Regions from separate parts of the Rhizobium sp. P43 genome, predicted to be linked through region 1. Evidence: predicted binding sites of a transcription regulator. Region 1 holds the regulator's gene; each other region holds the start of a gene.
The links. Region 1 encodes PhoB, which activates phosphate uptake and scavenging genes when phosphate is short. Its sites were predicted from a motif close to TGTCATNNANCTGTCAT; they were not measured.

Region 1 (10,410 bases):
GCACCAAGCACGGCACCCGCGAAGTGTTCGACACCAAGGTTATCGTCGCTGGTTGCGAAGAAAACGGTGCTTTCGAAGCCCTGAAGACAGCCGCCGGTGGCGACGAGGACAAGGCTGAAGACGGTTGCATGGCGCTCCGTACCGATGGCGTTTCCATCGACATCGACGGCGACTACACCGAGACGCTCGCTCGCGTCGACGCCAACAAGAACGGTATCGGCGTCTTCGGTCTGTCCTTCTACCAGAACAACACCGACAAGCTGCGCGTAGCCACCATGGGCGGCGTGGTTCCCACGGTTGAGAGCATCGCCAAGGGCGAATACCCGGTCTCGCGTCCGCTTTACTTCTACGTCAAGAACGCTCACCTCGACGTTATCCCCGGTCTCCAGGAATACGTAGAGTTTTTCGTTTCTGACGAAATGGCCGGCCCGGATGGCCCGCTCGCTGCCTACGGCCTCGTTTCCGACCCGGAACTGGCCAAGACGCAGGAAGCCGTCAAGGCCCGTACGCCGATGGCGCCGCTGAACTGATCTTATGCATCGACCGGCGGCATATGATGTGCCGCCGGTCTTTTTTGTTTGGCAGGGGACTTTTGTCATATGAGTGGCGGCATCATCGTTCTCATTCTTGCGGTGCTCGCGTTGATCGGCTTCGTCCTCGGCAAGCGCCGTGCACGCTTCCTTGCCGATAGCAGCGGTACCAAACTGCATTCTCTCGCTGGCTATTATGGCCAGACCGTCGCCCTCTTTACCGCAGTGCCTGCCTTCTTGCTGATGCTGGCCTGGCTTTTTGTCCAGCCGATCATCGTTGAAGGGCGCGCCGATGCCCTGATCCCCGACAGCGTGATCCCGGAAGGCGGAGCCCGCAGCCTCGTTTTGTCGGACGTCCGCCGCATTGCCGACGGCCTGGACGCCATGATTGCCAACCAGGATGCGAGCGCAAGCGCTCTCGTGGATGGCGAGATCGATGTCTCCACAGTGCGCGATCGACTTGCAGAAGTCGGCGTGGCTCTGGCGGGTGATGTACCGGCTGAAGTCTTCGCTGCGGCAAAGGTCTATCGCGAAGCGTCGCGCACAGGCTCACTTGCCATGACGATCGTCGTCATCGCGGTTGCGCTTGGTCTTGGTATCTGGTCCTTGAGCCGGATCCGTACCGACATGCGGGCACGCAATGTCAGCGAGACCTTCGTCACCGTGCTTTTGATCGGGTCCTCAACGATTGCCATCCTGACAACTGTCGGGATTGTCGGTTCGCTGGTTTTCGAGACCATCAATTTCTTCAAGATGTATCCGGCATCCGAGTTCTTCTTCTCGACGGTCTGGAACCCGCAGTTCCGCGGCGGCTCTGAACTTGGCATCCTGCCGCTTCTCTGGGGCACGCTGTATGTCTCCTTCGTGGCGCTGCTCGTCGCCGTGCCCCTCGGTTTGTTAATCGCAATCTATCTGTCGGAATATGCGAGCCCGACGCTGCGCAGCTTTGCCAAGCCGGCAATCGAGGTTCTGGCGGGCATCCCGACAATCGTCTACGGCCTTTTCGCGCTCGTCACAGTGGGCCCGCTAATCCGTGACTGGCTGGCTCAGCCGCTTGGACTTGGCACCTCTTCTTCGTCGGTTCTCACCGCCGGCATCGTCATGGGCATTATGATCATTCCCTTCGTGAGCTCGCTCTCGGATGACATTATCAATGCCGTACCCCAGTCCCTGCGTGACGGTTCCTATGGTCTGGGTGCCACCCAGTCGGAGACGATCAAGCGCGTCATCCTGCCGGCGGCCCTGCCGGGTGTCATGGGGGCCATTCTTCTCGCCGCGAGCCGCGCGATCGGTGAAACCATGATCGTCGTATTGGGCGCCGGTGCCGCAGCGAAGCTAGACCTCAATCCCTTCGAGGCCATGACGACGGTTACCGTCAAGATCGTCAGCCAGTTGACGGGTGACACCGAGTTCGCCAGCCCCGAGACCCTTGTCGCCTTCGCGCTTGGTCTCACACTTTTCGTTATCACACTTGGCCTCAACGTTGTGGCCCTCTACATCGTGCGCAAGTACCGGGAGCAGTACGAATGACCGACATCACCGCTTTCGAGGCCGCCCCCAAGGCCGCCGAAACCAAGTCGATCCTTGCTTCCGATGCCCGCACCCGCAGCCGCAATGCAGCGGAAGCCCGTTTCCGGATGATGGGCCTGATCGCCGTCATCATCGGCGTTCTGGCCTTGGTCGGTCTGCTGGCTTCGATCCTGTCGAACGGCCTGTCGTCCTTCCGGCAGACCTACATTTCGCTCGACGTGGTTCTCGATGCCGCGAAGCTGGACAAGCAGGGCAACCGCAATCCTGCCGACATCGCCAAGGTTTCGACCTTTGGCTATACGCCGCTTATCGAAGCGGCTCTGGCCAAGGTCATGCAGGAGAAAGGCATTGCTGTCGAAGGCATGAATGCCAAGGCCGCAGCCGAATTGATCTCGAAAGAGGCGCCGGCCAGCCTGCGCAACTTTGTGCTCGCCAATCCCAGCGTCATCGGAACAACGGTGCGCTTCGATCTCCTGGCGGCCGGCCGCATCGACGGATACTACAAAGGCCGCGTGACCATGGAGAGCGCCGCGCTTGACCGCAACACGTCCCCGGAACAGCTGCGTCTCGCGGACGCATTGAAGGATGCCGGCGTGTTGACGACACGCTTCAACTGGGACTTCTTTACGGCGCCTGACGCCTCCGACACGCGTCCCGAAGCTTCCGGCCTTGGCGTTGCCATCCTCGGCTCCGCCTACATGATGCTGATCGTGCTGTTCCTTTCCCTGCCGCTCGGGGTCGCTGCATCGATCTATCTGGAGGAGTTCGCACCGCAGAACTGGTTTACCGACCTGATCGAGGTGAACATCGCCAACCTCGCCGCCGTTCCTTCAATCGTCTTTGGTATTCTCGGTCTGGCGGTGTTCATCAACTATGCGGGGCTGCCGCAATCGGCGCCCGTCGTCGGTGGCCTCGTGCTGACGCTGATGACGTTGCCGACGATCATCATCGCGACGCGTGCGGCGCTGAAGGCCGTGCCGCCGTCGATCCGCGATGCGGCCCTCGGTGTTGGCGCATCCAAGATGCAGTCGATCTTCCACCACGTCCTGCCGCTCGCTATGCCGGGCATCCTGACCGGCACGATCATCGGTCTCGCCCAGGCGCTCGGTGAAACGGCTCCGCTGCTCCTGATCGGTATGGTCGCCTTCGTCCGTGAATATCCAGGCGCACCGCCGGAAGGCTTCTTCGATCCGGCTTCCGCCCTGCCGGTCCAGGTCTACAACTGGACCCAGCGTGGAGACCCGGCCTTCGTCGAGCGTGCATCGGGTGCCATCATCGTGCTCCTGGTGTTTCTGATCCTCATGAACCTGATCGCAATCATTCTTCGCCGCCGCTTCGAGCGTCGCTGGTAAGGAGTTCCAAGATGATGAACAATCTCGCGACCAAGATGACCACGACGAAAGCACCGACCATGACTGAAGCCAAGATCACCGCCCGCAATGTGCAGGTTTTTTACGGTGACAAGCACGCCATCAAGGACGTCAACATCGACATCCGCCCACGCTCCGTGACCGCCTTCATCGGCCCGTCGGGCTGCGGTAAGTCGACATTCCTGCGCTGCATCAACCGGATGAATGACACGATTGCGAGCTGCCGCGTCGAGGGCCTGATCCAGATCGACAGTGAAAACATCTATGATGCTAAGGTCGATCCGGTGCAGCTGCGCGCCAAGGTCGGGATGGTCTTCCAGAAGCCGAATCCGTTCCCGAAGTCGATCTACGAGAACGTTGCCTATGGTCCCCGTATCCATGGCTTGGCGCGCAACAAGGCTGAACTGGATGAGATCGTTGCGATTGCACTCCAGAAGGCCGGGCTTTGGAACGAAGTGAAAGATCGTCTCGAATCCCCGGGCACCGGTCTGTCCGGTGGTCAGCAGCAGCGTCTCTGCATCGCGCGTGCCGTTGCAGTCAGCCCTGAAGTGATCCTCATGGACGAGCCCTGCTCGGCGCTCGACCCGATTGCGACTGCCAAGGTCGAAGAACTGATCCACGAGCTGCGCGAGAACTTCACCATCGTCATCGTGACCCACTCCATGCAGCAGGCCGCCCGCGTCTCCCAGCGCACCGCCATGTTCCACCTCGGCAACCTCGTCGAGGAGAACGATACCGACAAGATGTTCACCAACCCGGATGACCAGCGCACCCAGGATTACATCATGGGCCGCTTCGGTTGAGCCCTGACGTCATCAACGGTCGAACTCAATTTCAAGGACGTTTCAAATGGGCTCCACACACATCTACTCGGCCTTCGACGAGGAACTGAAGTTCCTGATGCGCCGCATCTCCGAAATGGGCGGTCTGGCAGAACAGATGGTCGCCGAAAGCGTGCGCGCTCTGGTGAATTCTGATGCCGCGCTCGCTCAAAAGGTGATCTCCGACGACGTTCTCATGGACGCCATGGAACGCGAGATTGGCGACAAGGCAGTCATAACCATTGCCAAGCGGCAGCCGGTGGCATCGGATTTGCGCGAAATCATCGGTGCGCTGCGCATCGCCGCCGATCTTGAGCGTGTCGGCGATCTCGGCAAGAGCAATTCCAAGCGCGTTGTGGCCATCCAGGCAACCGGCGTGCCGCGCAAGCTCGCGCGTGGCCTCGAACATCTATCCGACCTTGCACTCGCCCAGCTCAAGGAAGTGCTCGATGTCTACACGACACGCTCGGCCGAGAAGGCGAAGTCCATCCGTGACCGCGACGAGGAGATCGACGCGATCTACACCTCGCTGTTCCGCGAACTCCTGACCTACATGATGGAAGATCCGCGCAACATCACAAGCTGCACGCATCTGCTGTTCTGCGCCAAGAATATCGAGCGCATCGGCGACCACGCGACCAACATCGCCGAGACCATCTACTACATGACCACCGGCGCCCAGCCGGAAGGCGAACGCCCGAAGGAAGACCTGACTTCTTCCGTCGGTGCGATCACCGAGTGATTGTGGCCAGCGAGGTTGATGATCGATGCAGCCGAAGATTGCCGTAGTTGAAGACGAGGAGGCCCTGTCGGTCCTCCTCCGTTACAATCTGGAAGCCGAAGGCTATGAAGTTGAGACCATCCTTCGGGGTGATGAGGCCGAGATCAGGCTTCAGGAGCGTGTTCCGGATCTCCTGATCCTCGACTGGATGCTGCCGGGCGTATCCGGCATTGAACTCTGCCGCCGTCTGCGTGTGCGGCCCGAGACCGAGCGCCTGCCGATCATCATGCTGACGGCGCGGGGTGAAGAAAGCGAACGCGTTCGGGGTCTGGCGACCGGCGCCGACGACTATGTTGTCAAGCCGTTCTCGACCCCGGAACTCATGGCCCGCGTCAAGGCGATGCTCCGTCGCGCCAAGCCGGAAGTCTTGTCCAGCGTCCTGCGTTGCGGCGATATCGAGCTCGATCGCGAGACCCATCGCGTGCATCGCAAGAGCCGCGAAGTGCGTCTTGGACCGACCGAGTTCCGGCTCTTGGAGTTCCTGATGGCATCGCCCGGCCGTGTCTTCTCACGCTCGCAGCTTCTTGATGGCGTCTGGGGTCATGACATCTATGTCGATGAACGCACCGTAGACGTGCATGTCGGTCGCCTGCGCAAGGCTCTGAACTTCTCCAACATGCAGGATGTCATCCGCACCGTTCGCGGAGCGGGCTATTCCATGGAAGCCTGACGGCTTCCTGACAAGTGATTATGCAAGGCCGCGCGGTTATCTGTCGCGGCCTTTTCTGTTGGCATCATGTCAAACGAAAACAGGCCCCGAAGGGCCTGATCGAAGTCCTGATCTTGCGACCGCTCGATTGCTCAGCGTGCCGCCTTCCGACGTTCGCTCACTGGCTGATAGGCGAGCTTCGCGTGATAGGTGCAGTAAGGCGCGCTATCTGCGATTTCGCAGCCGCAGAAGTGAAAGTCGTCCTTCATCGGATCGCCGATCGGCCACTTGCAGGTGCGTTCGGTGAGCTCGGTCAGCGCCAGGCGACGCGAAATCGGTACGACCACATTGAGCGGGCGACGGACTTCGACTTCCTCGTAGACTTCGACTTCGATTTCTTCCTTCAGCATCGTCGCTCCGGATGCCCGGGCCACTGTGCGTGTCGTCGTGTTGGCCGCCGGGCGGTTCGGAAACGCAGCGGGACGCTGCGTCTGCGCCGGGCGCTTGGCAGGCCGTGCAGCAGACGTGCTGCCACCGGCCTTGGCGCGGCCCGGAAGGTTCAAACGGTGAACCTTGCCGATCACGGCATTACGGCTAACGCCGCCCAACTGGGCAGCGATCTGGCTTGCGCTGAGGCCTTCGGCCCACAGCCGTTTCAGTCTTTCGACCCTCTCATCACTCCACTGCACGTTCATGCCATATCTCTCCGCCGCTCGCGTCTGTCATGGCAGAATCAATCACCCATGCCTCGGACGAATCCGAAACATAACCGCCTCGATACTGTCGGTGAGCACTTCCGCCGCATGCAATCTATTAATGAAATTTAACCTAGAGGCACGCCGACTCCGTGACAAGAGTCGCGGGAATCATCTGGAATCGATTTTCCGGTTTTCCCCAACTTGCTTCCCGAGTGAGTCAAGTATGCAACAGGTGGAATCTTGTCGCGCACGCTCTTTAGGCGAGTGGGCCGATTCGGCGACTACTCCTGCGATTCCTGCGGAATTCGTTGACATCCCAGGACGAAATGCTGATAGTGCCGACGCCGCCGCAAGGCGGCATTTTTAATTTTTTCGAGGCCCTGTCATGGGCTGTTCCGTACCTGGTGCCGGAATGTCGAGAAGGATTGTGAAGCCATGGCCAATGCTACGCCGCTCTATCAGACCTACAATCGGGCGCCACTGCGTTTCGAGCGAGGCGAGGGCGTCTGGCTGGTGACGGAAACTGGCGAACGCTATCTCGATTTCGCGGGCGGTGTCGCCGTAACATCTGTTGGCCATGGCCATCCGCATGTCGTCGGCGCTTTGAAGGATCAGGCCGACAAGGTCTGGCATCTCTCCAACCTTTACGAAGTGCCGGGGCAGGAAGCCTTGGCCACGCGTTTGACCGACGTGACCTTTGCCGATCGCGTCTTCTTCACCAATTCGGGCGCGGAAGCGCTTGAATGCGCGATTAAGACCGCCCGCCGTTACCATTTTGCCAAAGGCCATCCGGAGAAGTTCCACATCATCACGATGGAAGGCGCCTTCCATGGCCGCACCATCGCGACGATCGCCGCCGGCGGCCAGGAGAAGTATCTTGAGGGCTTCGGTCCGAAGGCGCCAGGTTTTGATCAGGTGCCGTTTGGTGACCTTGAGGCCGTCAAGGCAGCTATCACCGATGCCACCGCTGCAATCCTGGTCGAGCCGGTCCAGGGTGAGGGCGGTATTCGTCCGATTCCGGTCGAAATGCTGCGTGCCTTGCGTGATCTCTGCGACGAGCACGGTCTGCTGCTCGTCCTCGACGAGGTTCAGTGTGGCGTTGGCCGTACCGGCAAGCTCTTCGCCCACGAATGGGCGGGCATCACCCCAGACATCATGGCAGTGGCCAAGGGCATCGGTGGCGGCTTCCCGCTCGGCGCTTGCCTCGCGACCGAAGAGGCAGCCTATGGCATGAAGGCCGGCACGCATGGCTCCACCTATGGCGGCAACCCGCTGGCTATGGCCGTGGGCAATGCCGTTCTCGACGTTGTGCTCGGCGATGGCTTCCTTGAGAATGTGCGCGATACGGCGCTTGTCTTCCGCCAGGGCCTTGCTTCACTCAAGGACCGTTTTCCCGACGTGATTGAAGAAGTGCGCGGCGAAGGTCTGATGCTTGGCATCAAGGCCAAGGTTCCGAACACCGATCTTCTCATGGCGATGCGCGACGAACATCTCCTCGGTGTTCCCGCCGGCGACAACGTCATCCGCCTTCTGCCGCCGCTGACAGTCACGGCCACAGAAGCGCGCGATGGTCTCGCTCGCATCGAACACGCCGCAGAGCATATCCGCGCCAAGGCGGCAGTCGCAGCGTCTGCCTAATACAGGACCCATTCATGGCATCTCCGAAGCATTTTCTCGATCTCTCTGCAGTCATGGCAGAGGACCTGCGCGGCATTCTCGAAGACGCGAAGACCCGCAAGCAGGCAACGAAGGCCGGCACGGCCGACAAGCCGCTGGCCGGCAAGATGCTCGCCATGATCTTCGAGAAGCCTTCGACCCGCACGCGCGTTTCCTTCGATGTCGGCATGCGGCAGCTGGGCGGCGAAACGCTGTTCCTTTCGGGGACTGAAATGCAGCTCGGTCGCGCCGAAACAATCGGCGATACCGCTAAGGTCCTGTCCCGCTACGTCGATGCGATCATGATCCGCACCACTGACCACGCCCGCCTGCTGGAAATGGCAGAGCATGCGACGGTACCCGTCATCAATGCGCTGACGGACCTCACCCATCCCTGCCAGATCATGGCGGACATCATGACGATCGAGGAGCATCGCGGCTCGGTGACCGGCAAGACGCTCGCCTGGACCGGTGACGGCAACAATGTGCTGCATTCGCTGGTCGAAGGTGCCGCCCGCTTTGGCTACAAGATGAACATGGCCGTGCCGCTCGGCTCCGAGCCTGATGACAAGATCCTCAACTGGGCCCGCAACAATGGCGGTGAGATCATGCTCTGCCATGACGCCGATCGGGCAGTTGCTGGCGCTGACGCGGTGATCACCGACACCTGGGTCTCGATGAACCAAGAGCACAAGGCACGCGGCCACAACGTCTTCCAGCCGTTCCAGGTCAATGCCGAACTGATGAGCAAGGCGAAGGACGAAGCGCTGTTCCTGCATTGCCTGCCAGCCCATCGCGGCGAAGAAGTGACCGACGAGGTGATTGATGGAGCGCAGTCAGTGGTCTTCGACGAGGCGGAGAACCGCCTGCACGCGCAAAAGTCGATCCTCGCCTGGTGCCTCGGCGCCATCTGAGATCGGATTTTGGGCCGTCTGCCAGGCGACTTGACGTTTCGCGCAGGTGATCCCATCTGTGCCCTTTCTGATCGGGCCGCTCGGGCCCAGCATATGGCGCTTTATGTGCCGGGAGTACATTCATGTCGACGAGACAAGTAGAACTCGGCGAATTCGGTTTCGCCGGCGATGATCGCGTGGTTCCTTTCCAGGTGGAGGGCCTCGACGTCCGCGGCCGTGCCGTCCAGCTCGGACCGCTGATCAACACCATCCTCGAACGCCACGCCTATCCTGCGCCTGTGGCGCGGCTTCTGGCTGAAGCCATTGTCTTGACCGTGCTGATCGGCACCTCGCTGAAGTTTGAAGGCAAGTTCACGGTTCAGACCAAAGGCAACGGCCCCGTCGACCTGCTTGTCGCCGACTTCGCGACGCCGGAAAACGTGCGCGCCTATGCCCGCTTCGACGAGCAGGCAGTGGCCGATGCCGTCGCGGCCGGTCGTGCTTCGCCCGAGGAGTTGCTCGGCGAGGGCGTGCTTGCCTTCACCATCGACCAGGGCTCCTTCATGCAGCCTTACCAGGGCATAGTCCCGCTCGACGGCACCTCGCTCGAAGACATCGCCGGTGTTTACTTCCGCCAGTCGGAACAGATCCCGACGCGTGTGCGTCTCGGGGCTGCCGAGCTCTTCGATCGCGATGCCGACGGCAAGCCGCGTCGCACCTGGCGCGCAGGCGGCCTGATCGCCCAGTTCCTGCCCGATGCGCCCGAGCGCATGCGCCAGCCCGATCTGCATGGCGGCGACGGTGACGATCGGGATTCAGATCTGCATGGCGACGATGCCTGGGATGAAGCCCGCATGCTGGTCGAGACGATCGATGCCGACGAACTCACCGATCCGCAGGTGGGTATCGAACGGCTGCTGTTCCGTCTCTTCCATGAGCGCGGTGTGCGCGCCTATGAGCCGCAGACGGTGTATGATCGCTGCAGTTGCTCGCGTGAGCGTTTGAAGGGCGTTCTGCAGGGCTTCTCGGCCGAAGAAATCGAAGCGAGTTCGGAGAACGGCAAGATCACCGTCACCTGCGAATTTTGCTCGACGGAATACGAATTCGGCCCGGACGAATTGGTAGCGGTCTAGAGCAGGTCCAGCAAAAGTGCGTCAGCGGTTTTGCGTCTGGACTGCGTAAAAAAATAGATAGAGCATTTCAGGTGATCCCGTTTTCACCGGAAATGATCTAACGCTTGATCGATCTGCAGAGGGCCGGGTAACCGGCCCTCGACTACTACATGGCGGTCGAACACCTGTCGAACAGGACATGTTACTTTGCCAATCTAGACCGCGCTTCTCTGCGGCGGCTGCTTCCGTGGAGAAGTCTAGGCATGCCCATTCCAGCAACTCTGCGCTGTACGCTCTGGGAATAGTGCGTATTTCCACGCAATTATTCAGTTATTCTAAATACATGTTTCTTAAGGTGCCTCGAAGCGCT
Region 2 (10,410 bases), 540 kb from region 1:
TTGGCTGGAGGGGGATGCAATCATGACTGAAAGAATGACGTGAATTTGAGCGGGGATAGACAGGAGAACAACATGGGCAAGGTGATTGTTGTGACATCAGGCAAGGGCGGGGTCGGCAAGACCACGTCGACAGCCGCTCTGGGTGCCGCGCTCGCGCAGCGCAACGAAAAGGTCGTCGTCGTCGATTTCGACGTAGGCCTTCGCAATCTCGATCTGGTGATGGGTGCCGAGCGCCGCGTCGTCTACGATCTCGTCAATGTCATTCAGGGTGATGCCAAGCTGCCGCAGGCGCTGATCCGCGACAAGCGGCTGGAAACGCTCTTCCTGCTGCCTGCCTCCCAGACACGCGACAAGGACAACCTGACCGCCGAAGGCGTCGAGCAGGTCATCACCGAGCTCAAGAAGTATTTCGACTGGATCATCTGCGACAGCCCCGCAGGCATCGAGCGCGGTGCGACCCTTGCCATGCGCCATGCCGACATGGCCGTTGTCGTCACCAATCCGGAAGTCTCCTCGGTCCGCGATTCCGACCGCATCATCGGCCTGCTCGATTCCAAGACGCTGAAGGCCGAGCGCGGCGAGCGCATGGAAAAGTACCTGCTGCTGACCCGCTATGACGCCAATCGCGCCCAGCGCGGCGACATGCTGAAGGTCGACGACGTGCTCGAGATCCTGTCGATCCCGCTGGTCGGCATCATTCCGGAAAGCATGGACGTGCTGCGCGCCTCCAATATCGGCGCCCCCGTCACGCTGGCCGATGCCCGCAGTGCGCCGGCACTCGCCTATTTCGACGCCGCCCGTCGTCTGGCCGGCGAGAATATTCCGATGACTATTCCGGGCGAGAAGCGTGGCTTCCTCGACAAGATCTTCGCGCGGAGGGCCGCATGAGCATCTTCTCCCTGTTCCGCAAGCAGCGTTCCGCCCCCATGGCGCGCGAGCGACTGCAGGTTCTCCTGGCCCATGAACGGGCGTCGCTGGAAAGCGATCTGGTGGCCGTGCTGCGGGAGGAAATCCTCGCCGTGATCGCCAAGCATGTCGAATTCGACCGCGACAAGGTGCAGATCAAGATGGATCGCGACGAGGACGTGTCAATCCTGGAGATCGATGTCGAGATCCCGCGCAACGCCCAGCGCCTCGCCGCCTGATCCGACCACCTTCTGCCATGAACAAGGCCGCCGCCGGTATCTCCGGTCGGCGGCCTTTTCGTATTCTGCTGGGGCAGGGCGGTTGATATCCGCCCTGCCGTTTCGGGAGCGTCAGCCCACCAGAGCGTTGTCGTCGCGCTTGATCGCAACGATCGTCGAGCGCGGCAGCTTGCCTTCGCCATCCGGGAAGGGGGCGTCGGGATGCTGGATGCCGGCAAACATGGTGCGCTTGTCGGCCGACCAGGTAAGTCCGGTCACTTCCGAACCCTTCGGACCGGTCAGGAAGCGCTCGATGCGACCGGTAACCGGGTCGCCGGCGAGCATCTGGTTGTTGCCCTGGCCTGCAAAGTCGCCCTCGTTCGAATCTTCACCATCCGTCTGGATCCAGACGAGGCCGGTGGAATCGAACATCATGCCGTCCGGCGAGTTGAACATGTTGCCTTCGTTGATGTTGGACGAGCCGGCATAGGCGTCCTTGTGCACGACCGGATTGCCGGCCATGGCGAACAGGTCCCACTTGAACGTATTGCTGGTGTGGTCTTCCGCGTCCGGATACCAACGGACAATCTGACCGTATTCGTTGCCGGCGCGCGGGTTGACGGCGTTGACATCCATGACGTCGCCACCGGCATTCGTCCGCATCTTGCCGTCCTTCATCACGGCGCGGTTCGAGTTGTTGGTCAGGCAGCAATAGGCTTCGATCGCAACCGGGTTGATCGCGACCCATTCCGGACGGTCCATGGTCGTGGCGCCAACCTTGGACGCGGCCTGACGGGTGAAGACGGCGATCTCGTCGGCCTTCATGCCGGTGGTCTCCGGCGTCAGAGCCAGCCATTCGCCGGTGCCTTCGTCCGAGAACTTGGCAACATAGAGCGTGCCCTCGTCGAGCAGCTTCGAGGTGTCGCCGCCCGGCACATAGATGCCGTTGGAGACATACTTGTAAAGGAACTCGCCCCGCTCGTCGTCGCCCATATAGACGACCACGCGGCCATCGCGTGCGATGACGACGGCGGCATTCTCATGCTTGATGCGGCCAAGCGCGGTGCGCTTGATCGGCGTCGAGGAGGCATCCGACGGATCGATCTCGACGACGTAACCCGCGCGACGCGGCTCGTTCGGGTTCTTCGCCACGTCGAAGCGCTCGTCGAACTTCTCGTAGCCATAGCGCGTCTCGGCCACGATGCCGTAGCGCTTGTAATCGTCTGGCATCTTGAACTCGGCATTGGTGGTGCCGAAGTAGCCGTTGAAGTTTTCTTCGCAGGTCAGATAGGTGCCCCACGGCGTCTTCCCGGCGCCGCAGTTGTTGAAGGTCCCGAGACAGTCGACACCATTGGGATCGGCAGCCGTCTTGACGAGCTCGGAGCCGGCAGCCGGGCCGGACAGCTTCATCGGTGTGTTGTGGTGGATACGGCGGTTGAATGGGCTATCGACGACGATCTGCCAGCCGTTTTCGCCTTCAGCCACTTCCATGACGGTCACGCCCTGCATGTTCTGCAGGATCTTCACGTCGTCCAGCGACTGAGGCATGCCTTCCGGCGCGTGCGGCAGGTTGGTTTCGTTGTTGACGTATTCGTGGTTGACCGCAATCACTTGGGCGTCGCCGATGACGAACAGCTCCATGCCGTCTGTGTTTTCGCCGAAGACCTTGTCGGAATTCTCGAGCGAAACGCCCTTCACCGGATCGATGTCGGAGGCGGTGGAGAATAGCGGTTCACCCCAGCGGGCGAGCGGCTTCCAGCTGTAACCTTCCGGAACATGCACGGTATTGTCCGTGGCGATCGGGATCGGCTTGAAGGCGAAGCGCGAGGCTGCTTCCTGGGCCTGGGCGGAGGTCGAGCTCATCAGATTGCCGAGCGTGCCCATGGCGGCAGCCGCCGAACCCATGGCGAGAATGCCGCCAAGGAAGCCACGGCGCGAAATTGCGCGTTCGACCACGCGGTCGAAATCCGTCACGGCCGGCGGCGGATTGTGCAGTTCGTCCCACTCGTCCCAGGACAGGTGATTGGTGTTGGTCTCGGTCATGGCAGAGCCTCCTTGGAGTTGAAGTTCACTCTCCGACTAGCCAGCGCGGGTAACAGTGATGTGACGAAATCTTGACGGTCCGGCAGATGTGAAGTCGCTGATTTAGGAGCGCCAAGCGGGCACCAGCCGGCAAATCGTTTTAAGCCTTTGTCCCACCTCGCCTTTGGCAAGAGGCCGACCGGATTACTTGAGCATATGGGCTGCAGCGCTCACACATCTTTGTTCCGATCCCTGCTTCTCGCCCCGATCTCGGCCCCGATTCAAGCCGGGGGACGAGACCGCATGACGCATCCAAAAGATTTGACGTTTACGTAAAAATCAATTAGCCAAAGAGAAGAATAAGCCGCGCCTCCTGGGTGGGAGTCTGGGCGTGGCCTCACAGCATATGCCAGATGGAGGAGCACGTCATGTACAAGGCGCCTGTTGAAGAGATCGCGTTCACCCTCAAGCACGTCGCGGGTCTGAGCAAGGCCATCGAAGACGGCAAGCTCGGTGATCTGAGCGACGACCTGGTCGATGCCATCCTTTCTGAAGCCGGCCGCTTTGCCAGTGACGAAGTCGCACCGCTCGCCGAGATCGGCGACAGAGAGGGCGCCCGTATGGTCGACGGCAAGGTCGTGGTTCCAGATGGCTGGGACACTCTCTACCGCGCCTGGGCCGAAGGCGGCTGGAATTCACTGACGGCATCCGAGGATTTCGGCGGGCAGGGGCTTCCGCATATGCTGAACGTCGCAGCCCTCGAAATGTGGAATTCCGGCTCCATGGGCTTTGCCCTTGGGCCGACGCTGACCATGGGCGCCGTCGATGCGCTGACCGCCCACGGGTCTGATGCCTTGAAGGCGAAGTACCTGCCGAAGATGGTGTCAGGCGAATGGACCGGCACCATGAACCTCACCGAACCCCATGCCGGCTCGGATCTCGGCGTCATGAAGTCGCGCGCCGAGCGCCGCGATGACGGCACCTACCGCATCTTCGGCCAGAAGATCTTCATCACCTGGGGCGAACACGAGATCACCGAGAACATCATCCATCTGGTTCTCGCCCGCCTGCCCGATGCTCCCGCCGGCACGCGCGGCATCTCGCTCTTCCTCGTGCCGAAATATCTCGTCAATGACGACGGCTCGCTCGGTGCCCGCAACGATCTTCACTGCCATTCGCTGGAGCACAAGCTCGGCATCCATGGCTCGCCGACCTGCACCATGATCTATGGCGACGGCAAGTATGGCGACGAAGCCGGCGCCATCGGCTGGCTGATAGGCGAGGAGAACAAGGGCCTCGCCTGCATGTTCACCATGATGAACAATGCCCGCCTTGCGGTCGGCATGCAGGGTGTCGCCATCTGCGAAGCTGCGACCCAGAAGGCCGTGCAATATGCCAAGGACCGTACGCAAGGGAAGGCTCCGGGCTGGACCGGTTCGGGCATGTCGCCGATCATCGAGCATCCCGATGTCGCCCGCATGCTGGTGACGATGAAGGCGCTGACGCAAGGCTCCCGCGCCATCTGCTATGTCTGCGCCCACGCCACCGATATGAGCCACCACGCAGACGGCGACGAAGCCCGCCACTTTGCCGAACGCGCAGCTCTGCTGACCCCGATTGCCAAGTCCTTCGCCACTGACGCCGGCGTCGACGTCGCTTCGCTCGGCATCCAGACCCATGGCGGCATGGGCTTCATCGAGGAAACGGGCGCTGCCCGCTACTGGCGCGACAGCCGCATTGCCCCGATCTACGAAGGCACCAACGGCATCCAGGCCGCCGACCTCGTCACCCGCAAGCTGCCGCTCTCCAACGGCAACCATGTGCGCGGCTATATCACCGAGCTTAAGCAGGTGGTGAATGCCGTGCGCGCCTCCAATCTCGAAGGTTTTGGCGAAACCGCCGCCCGGCTGGATGCGAGCCTTGCCGATCTCGAAGACACGACCGAATGGCTGCTGTCGCAGCTCGCCGCTGGCAATGCTTCGGCCGCCCTTTCTGGCGCCACACCCTATCAGCGCCTCTTCGGCCTCTCGTTGACCGGCGTCTACCTCGCCAAGGGCGCGCTCGCCGACGAGGACCATGGCCGCGACAACCGCCTGGCGCTGTGCCGCTTCGCTGCCGAGAACCTGATCGCCGAGACAGCAGCCCTCAAGGACCGCGTCATCAACGGCGAGGCAAGCCTCAACGCGGCCAGGGCATTGTTCGCGTAATTCCCACCTCCCCCTTGAGGGGGGAGGTCGCCGCAAAGCAGCGGGTGGGGGTGACCCTGCCAAAACCAGCATATGTCGTTGTTCACCCCACCCCGGAGCTGCGCTCCGACCCTCCCCTCGAGGGGAGGGTGGGGACCACCCGAGGAAGCCGAGATGACCGACCACATTGAGATCACCCGCCCAGAAACCCATCCCGGCGTCCTCGTCCTGCGCTTCAACCGCCCGGACAAGAAAAACGCCATAACCCAGGCGATGTACCAGAAGCTGACCGCTGGCCTCCTCGAAGGCGAGCAGGACGACAGCATCCACGCCATCGTCTTCCTCGGTACCGAGGGCTGCTTCTCGGCTGGCAATGACATGGCCGATTTCCTCGGCTTCGCCATGGCCGGCGCCGTCGGCGAACCCGCCGCCTTTGGCCTCCTGCGCGCACTGACCGAAGTCACCAAGCCGCTCGTCTCTGGCGTCGATGGCCTGGCGATCGGTATCGGCACGACGCTGCACATGCATTGCGACCTGACGGTCGCTTCCGACCGCAGCCTGTTCAAGACCCCCTTCGTCGATCTCGCGCTGGTCCCGGAAGCCGCCTCCAGCCTGATCGCCCCGCGCATCATGGGCCACCAGCGCGCCTTTGCCATGCTCGCCGCCAGCGAAGGCTTTTCCGCCGAACAGGCCCGCGAGGCCGGCCTCATCTGGAAGGTCGTGTCGCCCGATCAGGTCGAGGCTGAGACCCTCAAGATCGCTGCCTCGCTGGCGTCCAAGCCCCCGGCGGCGATGAAGATCGCCCGCGCGCTGGTCAAGGGCAGTGCCGACGAGGTGCGCGCCCGCATGCAGGAAGAACTCGTCCACTTCGTCGCCCAGCTGAAGAGCGCCGAAGCCCGCGCCGCCTTCGAAGCCTTCATGAAGGGACGCGGATGAGCCGGTAAGGCCGTCAGCCGGAGTGTTCGTGATGCTCGCGAACGACGGTCTCGATAACAGCGAGCGGCGGGCGCTCGTCTGGATGAACGGGCGAGCCCGCCGCCAGCACGATCGCTGCTTTCCAGAGGGCACAGGCCCGTGCCCGTGCCCAGCAGCCCGAATCGAGGGCCATGGCGTCGCGAAACCGCGCCCGGGCTTCGCCATCCAGAAATAGCCAGCTGATCACGAGATCGCAGGCAGGATCGCCGATGGCCGAGGAGCCGAAGTCGATCACGGCAGACAGCCGTCCATCGCGCAGAAGCAAATTGCCGACGGCGATGTCGCCGTGCAGCCAGACGGGGCGCCCCGTAAACGGCGCTGCAGCGGCCCGGTCGAGCACGGCCATGGCGCCGCCGACGTCGATCCGGTCCGAGATCCTTATCAGTGCGGCCCGCGCCTGCGCACCGTAGATTTGGCTGAGGTCGCCGCCACGATGGAAGTTGTGTGCGCCGGGCGGCGGGCCGCCGGTGTTGTCGATCGCCTGCAGTGCCTTCAGAAAGCCGGCAAGACCTTCCGCAAAACTGACGAGGTCGAGATTGGCCTCGTGGCGCAGCGGTCTCCCGGGGATCCAATCGTAGATCGACCACGGCCAAGGATAGCCCGCATCCGGTTTGCCGAGCGCGACGGGCTTCGGTACGGCGAGCGGAAGATGCGGCGCCAGCCGCGGCAGCCATTCAAACTCCTTTGCAGCCTGGCCGGCATAGGCAGCGTCGGTCGGAAGACGGATCTTGAGGTGCGGGCCAAGCCGAAAGGACCAGTTGTCCCAGCCATCCTCATCGAGCGGCTCTATGGCAAGCTCGGCCAGCGCGGGAAACTGGGCGCGCAACAGGCGGTGCACCAGGTCCGAATCGACCGCGAATTTGCCGGCATCAAGCTTGTCGCTGCGCTTCATTCCGCCCTCCTACCGGAGTCTTTGCTGGAACCTCTGATCGATCACAAGCTTGCCTCTCCCGCCATGGGCGAAATCCCCGGATAAACCGTATCTGATATCTCTGGCACGGTATGTGAGGCCTACTTATTTTTCGGAGTTCCCTTAAGTACCCATTAAATCCTGCAGGCTAATGCTGGGGCAGCGGACAAATTTACCGCTTCCTCACCATGATGGTGCCGTGATCACACAATGCCCCATGACATCACCGCGTCGCAATTGCGCGGAGAGTTTTTGCAGGACCGTATCGTGAAGACCAGCTCCAACCTGATGACAAAGATCCTGGTGGTCGCCTCCCTCGTGGTGGTTGCCGCCCTGTCCGGTTTCTCCTTTTACATCGATAGCCTCCAGCGCAAGGCAACGAGTGCCGCCGTCAAGAGCGAGATCGAGAGCTCCGGTCTCCAGGCCTCGCAGAGTATCGCCAATTGGCTCGCCGCGCGTGTCGCGCTGACGGAACTGGCTGGCAATGCCGCCGCAAAGGCGCCCGATGCGGCTGCCATCACCGCGGCCTTCGACAATCCGGTCCTGATCCGGGAGTTCATGTCGACCTATGTCGGCGACGAGCAGGGTGTCTTCACCAGCGTTCCCGTCCAGCCGCTGCCGGAAGGCTATGACCCGCGCAAGCGCCCGTGGTATCAGGATGCCGTCAAGGCCGACAAGCTGGTGCTGACCGACCCCTATGCCGACGCCTCGACAGGCAATCTCATCATCAGCGCCGCCATTCCGGTCAAGAAGGACGGCAAGCTCTACGGCGTCGCCGCTTCCGACTTCTCGCTGACCTCGCTCGTTGCCATGGTCAACTCTGTCGATATGGGCGGCAAGGGCTCGGCCTTCCTCGTCAAGCAGGACGGCACGATCCTCGTCCACCGCGACGGCAACCTCGTCACCAAGACGCTGAAGGATGCCTTCCCGAACCAGACCCCGACCATCGGCTCCGGCATCACTGAAACCACGTTCGCCGATGCCAATGTTTTGGTCTCCTTCCTGCCCATCAAGGGCCTGCCGCGCGATGACTGGTATCTCGGCGTCCAGATCGACCGTGACCTCGCCTATGCCAGCGTCGGCGAATTCCGCACGGCTGCCGCCGTCGCAACCCTGGTCGGCGTTGTCGCCATGATCGCTGTCCTGGCTGCTCTTCTTTCGCGCCTCGTCGTCCGCCCGGTTGTCGATATGACCGGCGTCATGGGCAAGCTTGCCGGTGGTGATGTCTCGGCAGAGATCCCCGGCACCGCCCGCAAGGACGAAATCGGCGAGATGGCCGCAGCCGTTGCCGTCTTCCGCGACAACATCATCGAGCGTGGCCGCCTGGCCCGCGAGGCCGATGAAACCCGCACGATGTCCGAACAGGAGCGCCGTGACCGCGAAGCCGCCAAGGCCCGCGAAGCCGAGCAGGTCTCGTTTGCGGTCCACTCGCTGGCAGACGGCCTTGGCCGCCTGGCCAATGGCGACCTCGTTTCGCGCATCGACACCCCGTTTGCCGGTGACCTCGATCGTCTGCGCGTCGACTTCAACGCCTCCGTCGAGAAGTTGCATGATGCGCTTGCTGCTGTAGGCCGCAACGCCCGCGCCATTGATGGCGGTGCTGCCGAAATCCGCTCGTCGGCCGACAATCTCGCCCGCCGTACCGAACAGCAGGCAGCTTCGGTCGAAGAGACGGCCGCAGCACTTGAGGAGATCACCACCACCGTCAAGGACAGCGCCCGCCGCGCCGAGGAAGTCGGCCAGCTGGTAAGCCGTGCCCGTGCCGGCGCCGAAAAGTCCGGCGAGATCGTCGAACGTGCCGTTGGCGCCATGCAGGGCATCGAGAAGTCCTCCGGCGAGATCTCCAACATCATCGGTGTCATCGACGAGATCGCCTTCCAGACCAACCTGCTTGCTCTGAACGCCGGTGTCGAAGCCGCCCGTGCCGGGGAAGCGGGCAAGGGTTTTGCCGTCGTCGCCCAGGAAGTCCGTGAACTCGCCCAGCGCTCGGCGAACGCTGCCAAGGAGATCAAGGCTCTGATCAGCGCCTCTGGCGATCAGGTCAAGGTCGGCGTCGATCTCGTCAACGAGACCGGCAAGGCGCTCGACGTGATCGTCCGCGAGGTCCAGGAGATCAATGGCCACGTCAACGCGATCGTCACCGCCTCGCGCGAACAGTCGACCGGTCTGCAGGAGATCAACACCGCCGTCAATACCATGGACCAGGGCACCCAGCAGAACGCCGCCATGGTCGAGGAACAGACGGCGGCAAGCCATGGCCTTGCCCAGGAAGCCGCAGCACTCACGGCGCTCCTCAACCAGTTCCGCATCGACGAGCGTGCAGCAATGTCCTCGCATCACGGCCGTCGCGCCGCCTGATCAGGCGCGTTTCCAGCCATCGCATCGAAACGGCGCCCCTGCGGCGCCGTTTTCCGTTTCTATCACACAGCGCCTGCTCGGTTCAGTCTGTGTTCAGTCTTTGCCGCTAGTCTCTGGAACCAGGATCCGCTTTGGAAGTTTGGTAGCCATAAGTGCTGCCGCTATCATCGCAGTCAGCCCCAACCGAGCAATTGCGTCGAGGTTATCATGTTGCGTTTGTTCTGTGTCGCACTCAGCCTGCTTTTCAGCGTGACCGTCTCTGCCGCGGACATGCTGCCCGCTACCGGCGGCTCGATGATCCTCGTCAATGATACCAATGACGTGATCACCAGCGAAACCTATTCCAACAACCAGCAGAGTCAGCGCGTGCGCCCGCAGCGTTACATCTGCGTCGTCGACCAGTCCGGCAGCATTGGCGGTGGCGGACAGGTGTCCTGCCCGGCCAAACCGGGCCGCGTCGGCGGCCGCTGCCGCTGCGCCAACGTGACGGGTTCCGGCACGCTCTACACCTATTGAGTTCAGGCGCCGCTGCCGTCTCCCACCGGATTGATATCACCGACGAAGGTGATCAGGTCCGCCATGGTGAAATCGCCGGGCGTCTTGCCCAGATGTGGCTTCCAGTCCGATCTCTGCCAGATGAAGGAATTCTGATCGCCATGCACGAGGCCGAGGAAGGTTTCGGCAATGATCGTCGATCCGACGGGGCCGAGCCTCAATCCCTGATGCAGTTGCTCGGCTTCCTTCAGGATATAGTACCAAAGCGGTGTCGCCTTGTGGAAGCCGTTGCGCGCCGCAGCCTCGCCATCGGCACCTTGCGAAAGCTGCCTGTCGCTGA
Region 3 (10,410 bases), 2.0 Mb from region 1:
ACGCCGACCTATGGCGGCTATTCGAACACCATCACCGTGAAGGAAGGCTATGTGCTCTCCATTCCGGACAACCTGCCGCTCGACAAGGCAGCGCCCCTGCTCTGCGCCGGCATCACGCTCTATTCGCCGCTCGTGCACTGGAAGGCCGGCCCCGGCAAGAAGGTGGCCATCGTCGGCATGGGCGGGCTTGGCCATATGGGCGTGAAGATCGGGGCTGCGCTCGGCGCCGACATCACCGTTCTCAGCCAGAGCCTGTCGAAGAAGGACGACGGCATCGCCTTCGGCGCCAAGGATTACTACGCCACCGCCGACAAGGAGACCTTCAAGAAGCTCGCCGGCACCTTCGACCTGATCATCTGCACTGTCGGCACCGAGATCGACTGGAACGCCTATCTGAACCTCTTGAAGATCGACGGCGCGCTGGTTCTGGTCGGCCTGCCGGAAAACCCGGTTCCGGTCCATGCCTTCTCGCTGGTCATGGGCCGCCGCTCGCTCGCCGGCTCCTCGATCGGCTCGATCAAGGAAACGCAGGAGATGCTCGACTTCTGCGGCAAGCACAACATCACGCCTGAGATCGAGATCATCGACATCAGCCAAGTCAACGAAGCCTATGAGCGCGTCATCAAGAGCGACGTGCGCTACCGCTTCGTCATCGACATCGCGAGCCTCGACAAGGCCTGAGCTGAGAAGACGGAAATGAGAGGTGCCCGGCAGCGATGTCGGGCCCTTTTTTTGAGAGGCCTACCCTCAAACGCAACGTCATCCTCGGCCTTGTGCCGAGGATCTACTGAAGCCGACTGCAATTGAAACGTCGCAGATGCTCGGGACAAGCCCGAGCATGACGGCCTCACATTATCAGCCCTTCCTGCCAGGCCCTTTACGGTATCACACCTGCAGCTGATACCCATTCCGCTCCGGAAACGGCCAATCCGCAAGCAAGGCCATATCCGGCCGGTAGATTTCCACCTTCAACGGGTAACACTTGGCCACATCGCTCGAATGGCTGGCGCTGCAATCCCCGCCCGGGCAGGCCGAGAGAGCGCCTAAGAGATCGATCTCCGCGAACATCTCCAGGAAATCCCCGGGGCGAACCGGGCTCGCCTTCATGAAATACTGCTGCGTATCGCGGGTGAAACCGGTGCACATGAAGACATTCAAGACGTCATGCACATGCGGCTCGGCGGCCTTTATGTCCATGCCCCGGTGATGCGCCAGCGCACGGCAGAGGTTGGAATGGCAGCAATGATGATAGTCGCCGCCGGAGAGCAGCCGGTTGGTATAGGGATCGCAGCGCGTGCCGATCACGTCATGCACACCGCCGCCGAATTCGTCGAAGCCGTACCAGCCGAGCGTATCATGGCTGATCGTCGCCATGGGGCGAAGCGAGGGCAGATTGCTCCAGAGACGGTTGCCGGTCGTGACATGCGTCGCATGCAGCGCCCGCGTCTTGCCCGAAAAGAAGCGCTCGGAGAGGTCGTTGGCGTTCCAGAGGTTCAGGTCGCCGACCTGCGGCCCCTCCACGCTGACGATGCGGAAGAAATGCCCCTTGGGAACTTCGAAGGTGTTGCCCTCGCGCGGCGGCACGACCACTTCGCCGACCTTCTCCATCGTCACCCGCGCCCGCTCCAGGATGCTCATGTCGGGCACCTTCAACGACTCGACCGGATAACAAACGACGGGTTTTACAGCCCGGCGGGCAGCCGCATCGGCGGGAACGGGGATGTTTGCGTTGAAGGGGGACATGGGCGGCTCCGGGACGGCATCAGGATGGAAGCCACAAGGTGCCCGACAGCCGCTTTCATGACAACAGCCTCTCTTCTTGCCCCATGAGCAAGTGTGGCTTAGTCATGAAGGGATGAAACTGCCACCGCTGCCCACACTCCGCGCCTTCGAGGCCGCCGCCCGCCGCGAGAGCTTCCTGCAGGCCGCAACCGAACTCGGAATGACGGCAGCGGCCGTCAGCCAGCATGTGAAGGCACTGGAAGACTGGCTGGGCCTTGCCCTCTTCGAACGCCGGCCGCGTGGCGTGCGCCTCACCACCGACGGACGCGAACTCGGCGCCGCTTGCTCGGAAGGCCTCGGCCATATCGCCCGCGCCGTCGAGCGGCTGTCTGCGAGAAAGGCTGTCGTGCGTGCGAGCCTTGCCTGCATGCCCTCGGTCGTCACCCACTGGCTCGGCCCCCGCCTGCCCCGTTTCCGCGCAGCATATCCCGATATACAGGTCTCGATCGTCTATCCGCTCGGCGCACTGACCCCGGATGAAGCCGGCGCAGACCTGCTGATCGGACACGGGACCCGCCCGCCGGGGCGGGCCGACCGCATCCTGGATGCCGCCACCCGGCCCACCTGTGCGCCCGCCTATCTGGAGCGGCACGGGCCGATCACCACGCCCGCCGACCTCCTGAAACAGGACCTGCTGCACGACGCAACGGAGGCCGCCTGGCAAAGTTGGCTGGCGGCACGCGGGATCGAGGGCCCGACTCCGGCAGGACCGCTCTATGCCGATTTCAACCTGCTGGTCAGTTCGGTCCTCTCGGGCCTCGGCATCGGCCTCTGCCCGACAGCCCTGATATCAGACCATCTGACAGCGGGCACGCTGACCGTGCTGTTCGAGGAAGCCGCCGACAAGGACAAGGCCTATTGGCTGCTGTCAGGCACGAACCTGTCCGAGCCTGCCGCACTCTTGCGGGACTGGTTGCTGGAGGAGGCCGCAAGCTCGGCCTCCAGCGCCTGATATTCGACACAGGCCTTCTCATACTCGGCGCGGAATGCCGGGTTTTTCATGAGCTTGAACTTGAGGTCGCAGAGTGTCGTCATGAGGCCCTCACCATCTAGGCTTATGATACTTGTGCCAATGCTCGGCGATCTCGATGCGCTTGGGCACCCAGACCTTCTCGTGGCTGGTGACATAATCGATGAACCGCGCCAGCGCCGCAGCCCTTCCCGGTCGCCCAACGAGGCGGCAGTGCAGTCCGACGGACATCATCTTCGGGCTGCCGTTCTTCCCCTCCTCGTAAAGCACGTCGAAGGCATCCTTGAGATAGGTGAAAAACTGATCGCCGGAATTGAAGCCCTGCGGTGTGGCAAAGCGCATGTCATTGGTCTCGAGCGTATAGGGGATGATCAGGAAGGGTTTGCCGTCGAGATCCGGCACCCAGAACGGCAGGTCGTCGGAATAATTGTCGGAGGAATACAGGAAACCGCCCTCCTCCATGACGAGGCGCAGCGTGTTCATGGATGGCTTGCCCTGATACATGCCGAGCGGATGCGAGCCGGTGAGTTCCTTGTGCAGGCGCACGGCCTCCTGAATGTGCTGACGCTCGACCTCTTCGGGAAAATCCTTGTATTCGAGCCAGCGATAGCCGTGGCTGGCGATTTCCCAGTCGGCTTCCTTCATCGCGGCTACGGCTTCCGGGTTGCGCGCCATGGCAAGCGTCACGCCATAGACGGTGACCGGAACCTTGCGCTCGGTGAACATCCGCCACAGCCGCCAGAAACCGGCACGCGAACCGTATTCGTAGATCGATTCCATATTGAGATTGCGCTGCCCGGCCCAAGGCTGGGCGCCGACGATTTCAGACAGCAGGCATTCCGAGGCCGGGTCGCCGTCGAGAATGCAGCTTTCGCCGCCCTCCTCGTAATTCACCACGAACTGCACCGCGATCCGGGCATCGCCTGGCCACTTCGGATCAGGAATGTCACGGCCATAGCCGATGAGGTCGCGGGGATATGGCGCAGTCGTCATGGGTTCACCTCTCGTGTTTTGACGCGAGGCTATTGGCGAGGGCGGCACCTGTCGAGATGGAAAACGCGCGATTTGCTGCAGCGCAAACAGATCAGGCAATCTTCCGGCTGGAAACCTGTCCGAGCGGATGCAGCGAATGCACGGTAAACGGCGCGCCACGCTCCGGCTCGACAAACAGCGCGAGATTGGTCACCACAACAGGCTCGGCCAGCACCGGATCGAAATGCGCCTTCAGCGCCTCTTCGATTCGCGGGAAATCGCGCGCCAGAAGCGGCCCCGTCAGGGTCATGTGGAAACGAAATTCGTCCATGACATAGGGGTGGCCCCAGCGGTTGAGATTGCTGAATTGCGGCGCCGAAAGCCGCTCGGGATTGCGTCGTTCGATCTCCGCTTCCGAGAGTGGCGCGCGAAAACCGTCGAATGCCTGCACGACCGAGGCGGCGAGATGATCGACCTCCGGGCAAGGCCGCTGCATGATGAGCCCGAAGACGTCGCCGATCCGGCCGACCGATAGGCCATGCAACACGACTGGCTCCATGCGACCGGCGAAATGCATGAGCTCACGCAGCAACGCGGCTTCGCTCGAGCCCTCGCTCAAATGGAAGGGTGCCTTGAAGGTCGCATGAAAGCCGAAGCGACGGGGAAGCGCCGTGTGAAAGGCAATCTGATGCACGCCGAGCCCTTTGAGGCCCGGATACTCCTCCGCTTCGCCGGAGAACACATTGCGGCCAAGCCAACGCGCCGCGGCATCGCCAAGCGGATCGCGGGCGGGCGGCGTAAAGCAGATGGCATAACGCATGTCGAGCACCTCGCACTGGCTCGCGACGGAACTTTAGCAGTTGCCGTTACAACCCCGTGGATAGGTGATTTGCATGACAGTATCACGAAGCGCGCGCTCTTATTTCTCGCCCCACAATCGTGAGTATCCCTTTGTTTTCAGGGTATTTCGGTAAATTCCTCACCACCTGCCCGATCTGCAGCCACCGAAATGTGATGGGTGAGCGTAAAGCTGTGAGGCAGACGCAGCCCCTGCCCCACGATCAGATCGAGCGCGGCATCGGCCATGAGATGGGCGATGCCGAAGCTCACCTTGAAGCCGCCGGTCAGCGCATGGATCTGCGGATAGGCGGGATGGGGCCCGACCATCGGATCCCGATCGATCGCCTTCGGTCGCAAGCCGGCCCAGCGTTCAACGACCTCCGCTTCACGCAGAACCGGCGCGAGCTGCCGCGCCTCGGCAATCAGCGCGTCGAGCTGCCCGTCGGTGGAGAAGGGTTCGTCGTAGCGGTTCTCGCTGGTGCTGCCGATCGCCACATGGCCGCCTTCATGCGGCACCACATAGAGCCCGTCGAGATAAAGAAGCGGCAGCGCATCCGGCAGATCGACCTTCATCAGGGCCGCCTGCCCTTTGACGCCCCGCCCCAGCGGCTTTGCCAGGGATGGCCCGAGCGTTTCCAGCAAGGCAAACGAGCCGACACCGGCAGCCACCAGATGCGAGCCAAAGCCGATCGACGTCCCGTCCGTCAGTTCAAGCCGGTTTGCCACCGGATCGATGCGACTTGCAGCCGCCCCTTCGACAAGGCGCACACGGCCGGCCTGCTCCAGCCGTGCCCGGAGCGTCGCGGTGAGCGCGCGCGGCGACACCCGTCCCGCAAATCGATCATGGACCAGCCCGGCCGCGCTGAACTCGGCCGATGGCCAATCGGCAAACGGGCTCTCGTCGATCACGGACCAATCGAAAGCCCTGCCCTGCTGACACCAGTTCGTCTCAGCCTCCAGGGAATGGCGCTCGGCGATGGGCCTCAAATGGGCTTTCGGCAGGGGGATCAGCCGCCCGCAGCGCCGATAACCGGCAGACAGGCCGGTTTCGGCTTCGAGTGCTGCGATCTCCGCTTCCAGCGACAGGAGCCCATCGAATTGCAGCTGCTTCTTCTCGTTCCAGCGATCCGGCATATGCGCCATCAAGGCGCCGAGCAGGCCGCCGCTGGCCCCGCTGCCGGTGCGCTCGGCCTCGATGAGGATCGTGTCGATGCCCCGGCGCTCGGCCTTCAGCGCCGCCCAGAGGCCCATGATGCCGCCCCCGACAATGACGAGGTCTGCCCGCAATTGACCTGACATCGCTACCGATTTATCGGACATGACCATGACCCATTCGAATTATCCGCCAGGCACCGGCGACACCCAGGCACCGCTCACCTGGCATGACGGCGATATGCCTTTTTCACCCGCCTTTGGCGATCATTTTTATTGCCAGACGGATGGCCGGCTGGAATGCGGCCATGTCTTTCTCGCCGGCAACGGCCTGCCGGAACGCTGGCAGACGGCAGAGACCTTCACCATCGGCGAGCTCGGCTTCGGCACGGGCTTGAACGCCTGCGAAACCTGGCGGCAGTGGAAGGCGCACCGCCGTCCCGGCGCCCGCCTGCATTTCGTCTCCTTCGAGCTCTTTCCCATGCAGGCAGAGGAAATCGACCGCGCCTTGTCCCGCTGGCCGGAGATCGATGCGGAGCGCAAGGCTCTTGTGGCCCGCTGGCCGGCAGAACCCTCAGGTGTGGTGACGATCGATCTCGACGACCAAACGCGGCTTTCCGTCATCTGCGGCGACGCCTTTGAGAACCTCACCGCAAGCACGCTCACTTTCGACGCCTGGTTCCTCGACGGCTTCGCGCCGTCGCGCAACAGCGCCATGTGGTCGGCGGAGCTGATGCAGCGGGTGCATGCCACAACGGCTGAGGACGGCAGCTTCGCGACCTATGCTTCGGCCGGCTTCGTCCGGCGCAATTTGATCGCAGCGGGTTTCGATGTCGAGCGGCGCCCTGGTTTCGCGGGCAAGCGGGAAATGCTCTGCGGCGTCAGACGCTCGGCCTGATCAGCCTTCCGCTGCGATCCCGATGACGGCCCTGCCACTCCATTGCTCGATCTTGCGCATCAACAGTTCCGGCGAGATCGGCTTGGAGAGATAATCGTCCATGCCGGCGGCAAGGCAGGCCTCGCGGTCGCTCTCGAGCGCATGGGCGGTCACGCCGATAATCGGTGTCCTTCCGCCGCCGCGCGCAGTTTCTTCCGCCCGGATCAGGCCGGTCGCCTGGTGACCATTCATCACCGGCATGGAAACATCCATCAGGATCAGATCCGGCGGCTCGTTGCGCCAGGCCTGCACCGCTTCTTCGCCGTTGCCGACGATACGATAGGCTATTGCGCTACCGGTCAGGATCTGGCGGAAGACAATCTGGTTGACCGGATTGTCTTCGGCGATCAGCACCCTTAGCGCGCCGACAACGGACGCCTCAGAATGCATGACGGGCGTGTGCAGCACCGGCGGCTGATGTGGGACAGGTAGGGGAGCCGGCACGGGTTTGAGACGTTCAGAATTGAGCCTCTGGACGCGGGCGGTGCGCACAACATCGATGATCGCGCCGCGCAGGACATTTGCCCGAGCAGGTTTCATCAGATGCGCCTGGATCTTCAGGCTCTCGAACAGGCGATCGTCGCCGACCATATCCATCGACGTGAGGAAAACGAGCGCGATATCGTCAAAGCGCCGATCGTCACGGATGGCCTGGGCGACATCAAGGCCGTTCATATCCGGCATTTGATAATCGATGATCACGACGTCGATCTGCAACCCTTCGTCATGAGCAGCAGACAGAATGTCGATCCCGCTCAGACCATCCGAAACGGCAAGTCCGTCGAAACCCCACATCTTCAGCTGCTCGCTGATGATGCGACGATTGACGGCATTGTCGTCAATGACGAGGACGCGCGCATCCCTCACAGTTGCCGGCAACTCCTTCTGGTGCCGACGCTCGGCGACCACGGCAAGCGGCAGTTCCACGGTGAAGGCAGAGCCACAGCCGACGGAGGATACGACGCTGAGCTTGCCGCCGAACAGACGGACGAGGCCAGCCGTGATCGCAAGTCCAAGACCCGTGCCTTCGTGACGCCGGGTCGAAGACGTATCGACCTGCGAGAACTTCTCGAAGATCTTCGCCTGCATTTCATCCGGGATACCGATCCCGGTATCTTCGATCCGCAGTTTAAGCACCGACTGGCCGTCGAGGACGGGCCCGGCCGATACTTCGACATGCACGTGACCCTTCTCGGTGAACTTGATCGCATTGCCGAGCAGATTGGTGACGATCTGTCGGAAACGGCCAGGATCGCCCATGAAGGTATGCATCACCTTCTGGTCCCCGGAGACGACGAGTTCGATATCCTTTTCGGCTGCGGCGGCGGACATCAGTGTCGCGACATCCTCGATTGCCTCGACCGGATCGAAGGGCGACTTTCTGAGCTTCAGCTGGCCGGCATCGATCTTCGAGAAATCGAGGATATCGTTGATGATCGTCAGCAGCGCATTGCCGGACTTCACCATGATATCGACAAAGGTCTTCTGGCGCGTGTCGAGTTCCGATTTCGACAAGAGCTCGGCCATCCCGAGCACACCGTTCATCGGCGTCCGGATCTCGTGGCTCATATTGGCCAGGAAGTCGGACTTTGCCTTGTCGGCGGCTTCCGCGCGGGCAAGCAGAACCTCAAGCTCGGCCTCGCGGGCCTTGAGTTCCGTAAAGTCGGTCAGAACAACAACGCAGCTGCGGTCGCCTCCAAAGGTCGCTTCCAGCTTGACCCAGGTTTTGCCGTTGACCAGGAAATTCGTCGAGATCCCGTTCGCACTCTGCAATGCCGATTGCCACTGTTGCAGGATTGTCTGCGCCTCGACGTCGAAATCGCCACGCGCCGCACAGTATTCGAAGATCGGACGCCAGCTTTCACCCGTCGCAACGAGAGTCTCTGGCAGATCGAGAATACGGCTGAACGACGGGTTGACCTCCGTAATCCGCCCCTTCTCGATCATCATCAGGCCCTGCGTCATCATCCGCATGGACTCCTGGACAAACCCGCCTAGGCGTTCGAGTTGCTGCTGCGCCTCGTCGATTTCGCGCTCGCGGGCCCGCATTTCGGTCAGATCGGAATAGGTCAGCAGGATCTTGCGATCCTGGAGGCGGGTGATGGTCGCCAGAATGAACTTGCCATCGGCATAGGCGATCTCGGTTACATGCGAGCCTTCCAGCACATCGAACTGAGCGATGCGACGGCGATAGCCTTCTTCGAACTCGATGTCGGGCCACGACCAGCCACGGGTCGAATTCTGCTCGCAATATCGACGGAACGGCAGGCCCTGCAGCGGCAGGTCATCGGGCCATTGCCAGATTTCCCGGCACTTCTCGTTCGCGAACTCGACCATATAGTCTGGCCCGAGAATGACGACGCCGACCGGCATGACCTGCAGCATCGCGACCATGTCGTTATAGAGTGCTTCAGCCCTCGCCTGAGCGCGCACCAGCGCCTGCTGTCCTTTGCGCAGTTCGGAGACGTCGTTGACCGATCCGACCAGATAATACTTGTTCTGCGATGTGGTGATGCGGCTGAGCCGTGTAATGACGGAAATTTCCTGTCCATCGCGCACCACGATGTCACGGTTCTTTTCGATCATCTCGCCAGTTGCAAAGATCCGGAGATTTTCCTCCTTCATGATCTTGCCGTTCTCCGGCCAGAGCTCCTCTTCCGTCATGCCATAGATGTCTTCTCGCCGCTGACCGTGAAGCTCCTCATAGGCCTTGTTCACATAGATCATTTTGCGATCGAGGTTACGAATGAAGACCGGTACCGGCATCTGCTCCAGCGCCGCGCGGTATAGAAGCGTTTCCTCCTCACGCTGGAACATGTCCGAGACGTCGGTATAGGTGAGCAGGATCTGCCCGCCCTCGAGCCGGCGACTGCCACCGGCAAGCGCACGTCCCGACGGCGTCTTGACGTCGATCAGAGGGCCCTCGACCAGGCTGACAACCTGCTCTATGCGATAGTTCACGCGGTCGGCCAGTTCGTCCGGCGTGAGGTTTGGCATAGTGCGAACCATGGCACGCATCAGAAAGTCCCGATAGGACAGGCCCTCCAGCGTCACCGAGGGACCGAATTCCATCATGTCGCGGGCCGCCGGATTGACGAAGGAAATCCGCAGGTCTGGATCCAGCACGATGATACCGACTGGAAGGGATGCCATAAGGCTTTGCAGCTGGGACTGAAGCGCCTCGGATTCCTGGCGGACAGCCTCAAGCTTCTTCTGCTCCTGACGCAGCGGCGTCAGATCGGTTATCGATCCAACGATATAGCGCGCGCCACCGGGTCCGGTGACGACCCCGGTTCGGCTGATGACAGGGACCCTTGCTCCGTCAGCGCTCAGGAAAATATCCTGAAATTCCTTGGTAACGCCGGATTCGAGGACGCGTTGATTATCCTCAAAATAGTTCTGGCCCAGCGCCGGGAAATTCTCCTGTTCTGTTCGCCCCAGGAGATCAACGATCGGCCTGCCGACGATGTCGGCATAGGCCCGATTGGCAAACAGCAGCCGGTGATGGGCATCGCGCACATAGGTGGCAATCGGATACTGCTCAAGCACCGCCTGAAACAGCGCGACGGATAGTTGCGTCGCGGTCTCTGCTCTTCTTGTGGCCGGCTCCATGCTCGGTTCCATGAAACCAAAGAGATAGATCCGATCGTCATCGTCGAAGAAGCGTTCGATATAAAGGGTGCACAGCGGTCCTGAAGGCTCCGGCCTGACGGAAAGAGCCTCCTCTTCGCCGAACACGAGAACGCGCCGCTCGCGA

Region 2: a site for PhoB is predicted at 3,217-3,233, ahead of AC1PUL_RS13080 (PhoX family protein). Genes of this name have one in related genera too.
Region 3: a site for PhoB is predicted at 4,618-4,634, ahead of AC1PUL_RS03415 (DUF1045 domain-containing protein). Genes of this name have one in related genera too.

Annotation. Positions count from the first base shown of each region.
Region 1 covers NZ_CM161539.1:3,132,020-3,142,429, reverse strand. Annotated here, with positions in the region: gene AC1PUL_RS15695 (substrate-binding domain-containing protein) at 1-530, shown strand, start outside; gene pstC (phosphate ABC transporter permease subunit PstC) at 600-2,060, shown strand; gene pstA (phosphate ABC transporter permease PstA) at 2,057-3,412, shown strand; gene pstB (phosphate ABC transporter ATP-binding protein PstB) at 3,448-4,233, shown strand; gene phoU (phosphate signaling complex protein PhoU) at 4,280-4,993, shown strand; gene phoB (phosphate regulon transcriptional regulator PhoB) at 5,019-5,702, shown strand; gene AC1PUL_RS15665 (GcrA family cell cycle regulator) at 5,834-6,370, opposite strand; gene AC1PUL_RS15660 (acetylornithine transaminase) at 6,815-8,017, shown strand; gene argF (ornithine carbamoyltransferase) at 8,032-8,949, shown strand; gene AC1PUL_RS15650 (Hsp33 family molecular chaperone) at 9,072-10,061, shown strand.
Region 2 covers NZ_CM161539.1:2,590,680-2,601,089, reverse strand. Annotated here, with positions in the region: gene minC (septum site-determining protein MinC) at 1-43, shown strand, start outside; gene minD (septum site-determining protein MinD) at 73-888, shown strand; gene minE (cell division topological specificity factor MinE) at 885-1,145, shown strand; gene AC1PUL_RS13080 (PhoX family protein) at 1,257-3,167, opposite strand; gene AC1PUL_RS13075 (acyl-CoA dehydrogenase family protein) at 3,575-5,353, shown strand; gene AC1PUL_RS13070 (crotonase/enoyl-CoA hydratase family protein) at 5,507-6,268, shown strand; gene AC1PUL_RS13065 (aminoglycoside phosphotransferase family protein) at 6,282-7,199, opposite strand; gene mcpU (methyl-accepting chemotaxis protein McpU) at 7,485-9,575, shown strand; gene AC1PUL_RS13055 (hypothetical protein) at 9,783-10,091, shown strand; gene AC1PUL_RS13050 (peroxidase family protein) at 10,094-10,410, opposite strand, start outside.
Region 3 covers NZ_CM161539.1:716,001-726,410, reverse strand. Annotated here, with positions in the region: gene AC1PUL_RS03435 (NAD(P)-dependent alcohol dehydrogenase) at 1-681, shown strand, start outside; gene AC1PUL_RS03430 (urea carboxylase-associated family protein) at 886-1,743, opposite strand; gene AC1PUL_RS03425 (LysR substrate-binding domain-containing protein) at 1,856-2,734, shown strand; gene puuE (allantoinase PuuE) at 2,825-3,745, opposite strand; gene AC1PUL_RS03415 (DUF1045 domain-containing protein) at 3,837-4,544, opposite strand; gene AC1PUL_RS03410 (NAD(P)/FAD-dependent oxidoreductase) at 4,682-5,890, opposite strand; gene mnmC2 (tRNA (5-methylaminomethyl-2-thiouridine)(34)-methyltransferase MnmC2) at 5,889-6,614, shown strand; gene AC1PUL_RS03400 (response regulator) at 6,615-10,410, opposite strand, start outside.